DNA from 2 places in the Mesorhizobium sp. B1-1-1 genome. Region 1 is predicted to be linked to the other one. Evidence: predicted binding sites of a transcription regulator. Region 1 holds the regulator's gene; the other holds the start of a gene.
The links. The regulator LexA, encoded in region 1, represses DNA repair genes until DNA is damaged. The targets are predictions, from matches to a motif close to TGTTCNNNNTGTGTTCNG.
Positions count from the first base shown of each region.

Region 2: a site for LexA is predicted at 2,224-2,241, ahead of recA (recombinase RecA). Genes of this name have one in related genera too.

Region 1 covers NZ_VFWW01000006.1:199,825-204,544, forward strand. The annotation lists gene FJ986_RS14080 (ComEC/Rec2 family competence protein) at 1-1,756, shown strand, start outside; gene lexA (transcriptional repressor LexA) at 1,750-2,493, opposite strand; gene FJ986_RS14090 (TetR/AcrR family transcriptional regulator C-terminal domain-containing protein) at 2,962-3,639, shown strand; gene kynU (kynureninase) at 3,636-4,720, shown strand, end outside.
Region 2 covers NZ_VFWW01000001.1:526,686-531,405, reverse strand. The annotation lists gene alaS (alanine--tRNA ligase) at 1-764, opposite strand, end outside; gene recA (recombinase RecA) at 1,069-2,166, opposite strand; gene FJ986_RS02625 (carbohydrate kinase family protein) at 2,449-3,393, shown strand; gene FJ986_RS02620 (pseudouridine-5'-phosphate glycosidase) at 3,440-4,357, shown strand; gene FJ986_RS02615 (TfoX/Sxy family protein) at 4,483-4,720, opposite strand, start outside.

The DNA.
Region 1 (4,720 bases):
CGGCTATGCCAGGCTGTTGCCGCCGACCGGACCGGTGCGGCCGGACAGCTACGACTTTTCCTTCGACAGCTACTTCGCCGGCATAGGCGCCAGCGGCTTCTTTCTCGGCAACCCCAAAATCGTCTCAGCCGATGACAGGCCGCTGTGGGCCGCCCTTTCAGCCGCCATCGAGAGTGCTCGCGAAAGCATTGCCGACCATATCAGGGGCAGCATCGGCGGTGCCGAGGGCGAGATCGCCGCGGCGCTGATCGTGGGTGTGCGCGCCGGGATTCCCGACGAGATCAATGAAGCGATGCGACGCACCGGCATCTACCACATCATCTCAATTTCCGGGCTGCACATGGCGCTGGTCGCCGGCACGGTCATGGGTCTGCTGCGTGGCGGCTTCGCGCTGTTCCCGAATTTTTCCTCCCGCCGGCCGGTCAAGAAATACGCGGCCGCGGCGGCACTTTTCTCGATCGCCGCCTACCTCGTCATTTCGGGCGTCGTTGTCGCCGCCGAACGCAGCTTCATCATGCTGGCGGTGATGCTGATCGCCGTTCTGTTCGATCGGGCGGCACTCACCATGCGCAATCTGGCTATTTCGGCGATCGCCGTCATCGTGGTGTCGCCGCACGAGGTGGTAGGGCCGAGCTTCCAGATGTCGTTCGCCGCCACCGCGGCCCTGGTCGGCGCCTATGCCGGCTGGTCGGATCGCAAAGCCGACAAAGCGCGGACCCCGCCGCCGCAACGGACCTTGCCTGGCCTGCTGACGCGAAAATTGCTGCTGGCGACAGGTGGGCTGGCGATGACCTCGATTATCGCGGGAAGCGCCACGGCGCTTTTCGCCATCTGGCATTTCCAGCGCGTGTCGCCGCTCAGCCTGTTCGCCAATCTTGCCGTCATGCCGATCGTTTCTGTCGTGATGTTCCTTGCGGTTGCCAGCGCGCTGCTGATGCCGTTCGGGTTCGATGGACCATCCCTTTATCTGATGGGCAAGGGACTGGCCGCGATGATCGCCATATCAGGATGGATCTCGCAACGCTCGCCGGTCGACGCGGTCGGGTTGATTTCGCAGCAATCCGTCCTTCTGGTGGCGATCGCCCTGGTCATCGCGACGATGGCCACGACATGGCTGCGGCTGGCGGCACTTCCCTTCGCGCTCGCCGGCCTGTTGACCGTCTCGGACACGCGCACGCCGGACGTGCTGATTTCGGAGGATGCCCGCCTGGTGGCGTTGCCGATCGGCGGCGGCGAGCTCGCGATCAACCGGGCGCGCCCGAACGAATTCACCGTCGATAATTGGAAACGCGCGCTGAAGTCCGAAACCATCGTTGCGCCGGAACTGTTCGACAGCGGAGACCGACAGTTCGACATCTTCGATCCCGCGCAACTTCCGGCGGGAGCGCCTTTCTATTGCTTCACGGGCCTGTGCATGGCCCGGCATACCTCGGGGGCGATCATCGCGCAGGTGGAGGATCGCAAGGACGCCTGGAGGGCCTGCTCCTATGCGGATCTGATCGTCATCAACGACCCCGCGGGCTACGACCCCTGCCACAATCCGCTGGTTCTCGTCATCACCAAGCGGCAGCTCGCTCGTAAGGGAAGTGCCGCCGTCTTCTTCGACCGGCAATCGGCGACGGCACCGGCACGGGTCAGCTTTGCCGTCGACAGGCCATATCGGCCTTGGCACGAACAGCGAAAATTCTCACGCGAGGCAAGGGGACTGCCGCCTTACCGTAAACCCGAAAAGCCCACCGCCGACCCCGCTCAGTAGCGCCTGATCAGGCCGACCAGCTTGCCCTGCACCTTGACCCTGTCCGGTCCGAAAATACGTGTTTCATAGGCCGGATTGGCAGCCTCGAGCGCAATCGAAGCACCCTTTCGGCGGAAGCGCTTAAGCGTTGCTTCCTCCTCGTCCACCAGGGCCACGATGATCTCGCCGGGACTTGCGGTGTCGGCATTGCGGATGATGACCGTGTCGCCGTCGAAAATGCCGGCCTCGATCATCGAATCGCCCTTGACCTCCAGCGCATAGTGTTCGCCGCCCATGATCATGTCAGGCGGCACTGAAATGGAATGCGTCTGATGCTGGATGGCGTCGATCGGCACACCCGCTGCGATGCGACCCATGACCGGGATCGACACCGCTGAAACCGCATCGTCGTCATTGCCGACAGCGGGCAGACGCGAAGACGTCGCCGGCTTGATCTGCCGGCTAGGGCTGCTGCCCTGTCCGAGGCTGCCCTGGATGACGCTCGGGGAGAACTTCTTTGCCGCGTTAAGACCCGGCGCGATCGAGTCCGGCAGGCGCAGCACCTCCAGCGCGCGCGCCCGGTTGGGCAGGCGGCGAATGAAGCCGCGCTCCTCCAACGCCGTGATCAGCCGATGAATTCCCGACTTGGAGGCGAGGTCCAGCGCTTCCTTCATCTCGTCGAAGGACGGCGGAATGCCGCTTTCCTTCAGCCGTTCATGGATGAACATCAAGAGTTCATGTTGCTTGCGCGTGAGCATGGCGGCCCCCAAAGGCATTGCACGAAGGGTCTGGAACCAGAATCAGAAAACAAACCCAGAACAAACACTATCTGTTCCAGTTGTGTTCCGCAACCATTTAAAGTTTAATGAATTTGTTAAGGCGACGGAAACGAAATGCCCTCCCGCAGCCAGCATCCTGCCAGCGCGGTCCGTCGTCAATGCGCTCCCGGGCCCTTTGAAACTATTTTGGTTAATGGCCTGTGGCCCGACCGGTCTCCACTCTTGGCACAAGCCTGCAAGCTGGGTGACCGGCAAGGTGCGGGGTGCGTTTGGGCGGATTAGAAACCCCTGCGGCTCGTGAACGAAACGAAACCAAAATGCCAACTTCCTGCCGGAAAACGACGAGGCACCACCACTGGTCGCGATGGGCTGCGTTCGCTCGCTCCTTGCTTCCCGTTCGCTTGACGAAACCGTATAATAATGTACGGTTTTCGAAGAGGAACACCAATGACCACGCCGAAGCAGGCCGCGCGACGCGAACGGATAGAGGAGGCCGCCTATGCGGTGCTCCGGGAAACCGGCTACAAGAGCGCCTCCCTGCTTGCTATCGCCAAGCGGGCATCGGCCTCGAACGAAACCCTCTACAACTGGTACGGCAACAAGCAGACCCTGTTTCGATCCTTGATCGAAGCCAATGCGGGAGAGGCAAGGAAGCTGCTGGAGGACGCCCTTCACCAGGCGCGCGATCCGCTCAAAACCCTGAACTTGCTCGGGCCAGTCCTGCTGACCCTCGTGACGGGCGACAAGGCGGTGGCGCTCAATCGCGCCGCGGCCGGCGACGTCAACGATACAGGCACGCTTGGCCAATCGATCGCGCAATTCGGCCGCAATACCATAATGCCGCTTGTTGGCGACCTGCTTCGAACCGCAAGTCGGGCCGGCCTGATCGCCTGTGACGATCCTGCCGAAGCCGCCGACATCTACATCAGTCTTTTGATCGGCGATCTCCAGGTTCGCCGGATCGTTGGGGTGCTCGAGGAACTGCCTCGGGCGGAAATCGAGCAAAGATCGAACCGGGCGTTCACCCTGTTCTTGCGCCTCTATGCGGCCAGCCCTTGCCCGGGCGGCAAAACAGCCGGCCCGTTTCCAGGGCGCTCTTCTCACCGAGGAACATCGCGACCATGAGCAAAATTCCCGATCTCGCAGCGATCGAGGCAATGGACACCGCGGATCCGCTGCGTGCCATGCGTGACCGCTTCACCTTGCCCCAGGGGGTGATCTATCTCGACGGCAATTCGCTGGGCGCCGCTTCGCCCGCCGTGTTCGGCGAGCTGCAGAAGGCCGCCACGCAGGAGTGGGCGCAGGATCTCATCCGCGCCTGGAACACCGCCGGCTGGTTCGACATGCCGGTCGAACTCGGCGACCAACTCGGGCGCCTGATCGGGGCCGCCGCCGGCCAGACGGTGGTCTGCGATACCACCTCGATCAACATCTACAAGGTGCTGCATGCGGCACTCGGGATGCGGCCGGACAGGTCAGTCATCGTCGCCGAGGGGGACAGCTTTCCGACCGATCTCTATATGGCCGAAGGCGTTGCCTCGACGCGGCCGGGCACGGTGCTGCGGCTCGAGGGTGTCGATGCGCCGACCATAGAAGAACTGATCGACGAGCGGGTCGCGGTCATCCTGGTCAACCACGTCAACTACAAATCCGGGCAGTTGCGCGACATGGCCGCGCTGACGCGGACGGCACATGATGCCGGCGCGCTGATCGTCTGGGATCTCTGCCATACCGCCGGCGCCTTGCCGGTCGAGCTCGACCGTTCGAACGCCGATTTCGCCGTCGGCTGCACCTACAAATATCTCAATGGAGGCCCAGGTGCCCCGGCCTTCATCTACGCGGCCGAGCGCCACCATGGCGATGTCCGCCAGCCGCTCAGCGGCTGGTGGGGCCATGCGCGGCCTTTCGCCTTCGAACAGGGTTTTGCTGCCGGCACAGGCATCCGCCGGTTTCTCTGCGGCACGCAGCCTGTGCTGTCGATGCGCGCGCTCAAAGGGGCCCTCGATGTCTGGAACGACGTCGACATGGCAGAGGTGCGCAGGAAGAGCATCGCATTGACCGATCTGTTCATCCAGCTCGTCGAGGCAAAATGCGGCGCCTACGGCCTCGAACTCGAAGGCCCGCGCGACGGCAATGAGCGCGGCAGCCAGGTGTCGTTCCTCCACCCGCATGGCTATCAGGTGATGCGGGCCTTGATCGAGCGCGG
Region 2 (4,720 bases), on a different contig from region 1:
TCGATCAGATGGCGGAACAGGTCGGTCTCAAACACGCTTTCCACGCCTTGCAGGATGGAGGCCATGCGCTCCAGCCCCATGCCGGTGTCGATCGACGGGCGCGGCAGGTCAATGCGCTCGTCCTTCGTCACTTGCTCGTACTGCATGAACACCAGGTTCCAGAATTCCAGGAACCGGTCGCCATCCTCCTCCGGGGTGCCGGGCGGACCGCCCCAGATGTGCTCGCCGCGATCGATGAAAATTTCCGAGCATGGCCCGCACGGCCCGGTGTCGCCCATCGCCCAGAAATTGTCGGAGGTTGGGATGCGGATGATGCGATCATCGGAAAAGCCGGCGATCTTCTTCCAGAAGCCGGCCGCCTCGTCGTCGGTGTGGTAGACGGTGACGAGCAGCTTGTCCTTCTTAAGCCCGAACTCCCTGGTAATGAGGTTCCAGGCCAACTCGATGGCGCGCTCCTTGAAATAGTCGCCGAAGGAGAAATTGCCGAGCATCTCGAAGAAGGTCAGGTGGCGCGCGGTGTAGCCGACATTGTCGAGGTCGTTGTGCTTGCCGCCGGCGCGAACGCTTTTCTGGGCGGTCGTGGCACGCGAATAGGGCCGCTTCTCCAGGCCGGTGAAGACGTTCTTGAACTGCACCATGCCGGCATTGGTGAACATCAGCGTCGGATCGTTGCGCGGTACAAGCGGGCTCGACGCCACGACCTCGTGACCCTCCTTGCGGAAATAGTCGAGAAATGTCGACCGGATCTCGTTCACGCCACTCATGAATGCTGCCTTTTCGAGAGAGCCGCCGGCCGGACCGGCGGAAAATGGGCTCTGCTTTAGAAGATGGAGCTGGCCTTTTAGCCGCCGCTTGGCACCCTGTCCAGAAACACGCAAGCCGGCCAATTCGCGGTTCACCAGCCACCCAAAACGCAAACCGCCGGCACGGGGCCGGCGGTTCGAAACGCAATACTACAGAACTCGATTACATAAGCTCAAATTGATGAACCGGGATTATGGCCGAACTCGGGCCATAAACCGAACGCTAGATCGCGCCGGCGAACGCTTGAATTGCGCCGGCGAACGCTTACATCGCGCCGGCTTCATCCTCGAACCCATCATCGCCACCTTCGGAGCCGCCATTCTCAAGGAATTTCTCGGCGATCAGTCCGGCGTTCTGCCTGAGCGCAAGTTCGATCTCGCGCGCCGTATCGGGATTGTCGCGCAGGAACAGCTTCGCGTTCTCGCGGCCCTGGCCGAGACGCTGCGAATTGTAGGAGAACCAGGCGCCCGACTTCTCGACCACGCCGGCCTTGACGCCGAGATCGACCAGCTCGCCTGTCTTCGACACGCCTTCGCCGTACATGATGTCGAACTCGACCACCTTGAAGGGCGGCGCCAGCTTGTTCTTGACCACCTTGACGCGGGTCTGGTTGCCGACGACCTCGTCGCGGTCCTTGACCGAGCCGATGCGGCGGATATCGAGACGCACCGAGGCGTAAAATTTCAGCGCATTGCCGCCGGTGGTGGTTTCGGGCGAGCCGAACATGACGCCGATCTTCATGCGGATCTGGTTGATGAAGATGACCATGGTGTTGGAGCGCGAGATCGAGGCGGTCAGCTTGCGCAGCGCCTGGCTCATCAGGCGGGCCTGCAGGCCGGGCAGCGAATCGCCCATCTCGCCCTCGATTTCGGCGCGCGGCGTCAGCGCCGCGACCGAATCGACCACCAGCACATCGATGGCGCCGGAGCGCACCAGCGTATCGCAGATCTCAAGCGCCTGCTCGCCAGTGTCAGGCTGCGAGATCAGGAGGTTTTCGAGATCGACGCCGAGCTTGCGGGCATAGACCGGATCGAGCGCATGCTCGGCATCGACGAAGGCGCAGATGCCGCCCTTCTTCTGGGCTTCCGCCACCGTGTGCAGCGCCAGCGTCGTCTTACCCGAGCTTTCCGGCCCGTAGATCTCGATGATGCGGCCGCGCGGCAGGCCGCCGACGCCAAGCGCGATGTCGAGGCCGAGCGAGCCGGTCGGCACGGTTTCGATCTCGACGACCTGCTCGTTCGCGCCGAGCCGCATGATCGAGCCCTTGCCGAAAGCCCGCTCGATTTGCGACAGCGCCGCATCCAGAGCCTTTGATTTGTCCACTGCCTTATCCTCTACAAGCCGCAAGCTGTTCTGAGCCATGATACATCACCCCGTAGTCGTCAATGAAGGCCGGACAATCCGTAATCCTTGGTTATTTGTACCTTTTTTGTTCTCATTTGGCAAGAGGGATCAAGCATTTGAAAAATAAGCAACATCCTGATTTGTTCTTTTTTTGTCTCACGATTCGGCTCCAGCATGACCCGAATATTAGGCCAGGCTGGTTCGCCGTGCCGGCCTCACGAATCGCTGGTTGTTGCCTGCGAAGCTCCGTCGCACAGCATGGCGCTTGTGCGTGACCGCCAACAAAGGTCATATCGGCGCATGGTGAGATCTCCAAGAGTCCTGGCGGTGGGCGGCGCCCATATCGACAGGCGCGGCCAGGTGTCCGGCGCTTACGTGCCGGCTGCCTCCAACCCGGGCACGATGCGCGAGGACGTTGGCGGCGGCGTCTTCAACGCATTGCGCAGCACGGTGCGGCGAGGCGTCTCGGGCTCGTTGCTGTCGGTGCGCGGCGGCGATGCCGCCGCCGACACGGTTTCGCGCGCCATCGCCGAAGCAGGCATTGCCGACCTGTCCGCGGTGTTCCTCGACCGCACGACGCCGAGCTATACGGCGCTGATCGACCGCGAGGGCGAACTGCTCGTCGGCTTTGCCGACATGGCGCTTTATGAGCTGGCATTTGCAAAGCAGATCCGCCGCTCCAGGGTGCGGGAGGAGATCGCCGCCGCCGATGCCGTCCTGTGCGACGCCAACCTGCCATCGGCGGCTCTGGAGCGGCTGGTGTCGCTTGCCGCCGGCAAGCCCGTGTTCGCCATTGCCATTTCACCGGCCAAGGTCGTGCGCTTGACACCGGTGCTCGGCGGCCTGGCCGTCGCCTTCATGAACAGGCGCGAGGCGGTGGCGCTTGCCGGACTTGACGATGCCGCCTCTCAAAAAACTATCCTCGACGGGCTGAGAAGCGCCGGCCTCGACAGCGCGGTGGTCACGGCGGGCGGCGGCCCGGTGCTGGGCTTCGACCGCGACGGCAGCTTTGCCGTCGTCCCGCCCCCTCCAAGAAAGGTCGTGGACGTCACCGGCGCCGGCGATGCGCTTGCCGGCGCGACGGTCGCCGCCCTGCTGCGCGGCATGCCCTTGCGCGCGGCGTTGCGCGAGGGCGTCGCCGCCGCGACGCTGGCTATTGAAAGCGCGGGCGCCGTTCCCGATTTCACCACGGCGACTTTCGCGCAAGCGCTGGCTCTTGTGCCCGAAGAGCAGGAAATGGCATGAGACCGGCATCCGAAAGGATGCGCCGCACTTCGGATTGGAGATCAAGATGACCCCAGACACCGCCCGCCCCTTCATCGATGTCCACGCGCCGGTGGCGCAGGCCCTGTCGGCCGGGAAGCCCGTGGTGGCGCTGGAAAGCACCATCATAACCCACGGCATGCCCTACCCCGACAATGGCGCCATGGCGGCCGACGTGGAAAGGATCATTGCGGACGGCGGCGCGGTGCCGGCGACGATCGCCGTGGTGGCGGGCCGCATCAAGATCGGCCTCTCCGACGGAGAACGCGAATCGCTCGCCATGACCGGCGACGCCATGAAGCTCTCGCGCGCCGATCTCGGCTTCGCCGTCGCGCAAGGGCGCACCGGCGGCACCACGGTTGCCGCCACAATGATCGCCGCGCATATGGTTGGGATAAAGGTGTTCGCCACCGGCGGCATCGGCGGCGTGCACAAGGGCGCCGAAAAAAGCTTCGACATTTCCGCCGACCTCGATGAGCTGGCGCGCACGCCCGTCATCGTCGTCTCGGCTGGGGCCAAGGCCATCCTCGACATCGAAAAGACGCTGGAGGTGCTGGAGACCCGCGGCGTGCCCGTGATCGGCCATGGCTGCGAGACCATGCCGGCCTTCTGGTCGCGGCAGTCGCCGTTCCGCGCGCCGCTGACCTTGCACGCGCCGGAAGAGATCGCGCATTTTTACAAGACGCGACAGGCGCTGGGCCTGAGCGGCGGCATGCTGATCGCCAATCCGGTGCCGGAGGATCACGAAATCCCGGCCGGCGAGATGGCCGGCTACATCGAGGCCGCCCAGAAGGCCGCCGAGGCGCTCAACGTTACCGGCAAGGCGGTGACGCCGTTCCTGCTCTCCAAAATCCTCGAACTCACCGGCGGCCGGAGCCTGAAGACCAACATCGCGCTGGTCGAAAACAATGCTCGGCTGGCAGCGCGAATTGCCGGGGCGCTGTAGGACGCCGGAAATACGAGCGGCGGCACCACGGCTACTCGCGACCACCGAGTTCCGTCACGCCCTCCTCTGTCCTGCTGGACGTCTCCGAAAAGTCTGCACTGCCTCATCGCCCCGAGGTCCTAGCGTTATTTTCCCGCCCGCCGCCCCGCCTCATAGGCCCGCCGCGCCCATACCGCCATCTCGTCGGGGTCGTCGAAGGCACTATCGGGAATGCTCCAATAGGGCATCGCCACCAGCTTGCCGTGCCGGGACCCGGTGTAGGTCCACTGCGCGCAGCCGGCGGCCTCGAAATCGGGCGCGCTTTGCTCGTCCGCTTTCAGCATCAATTCGCCGCGCAGCACGATGGCGACGATGACGCCGTCG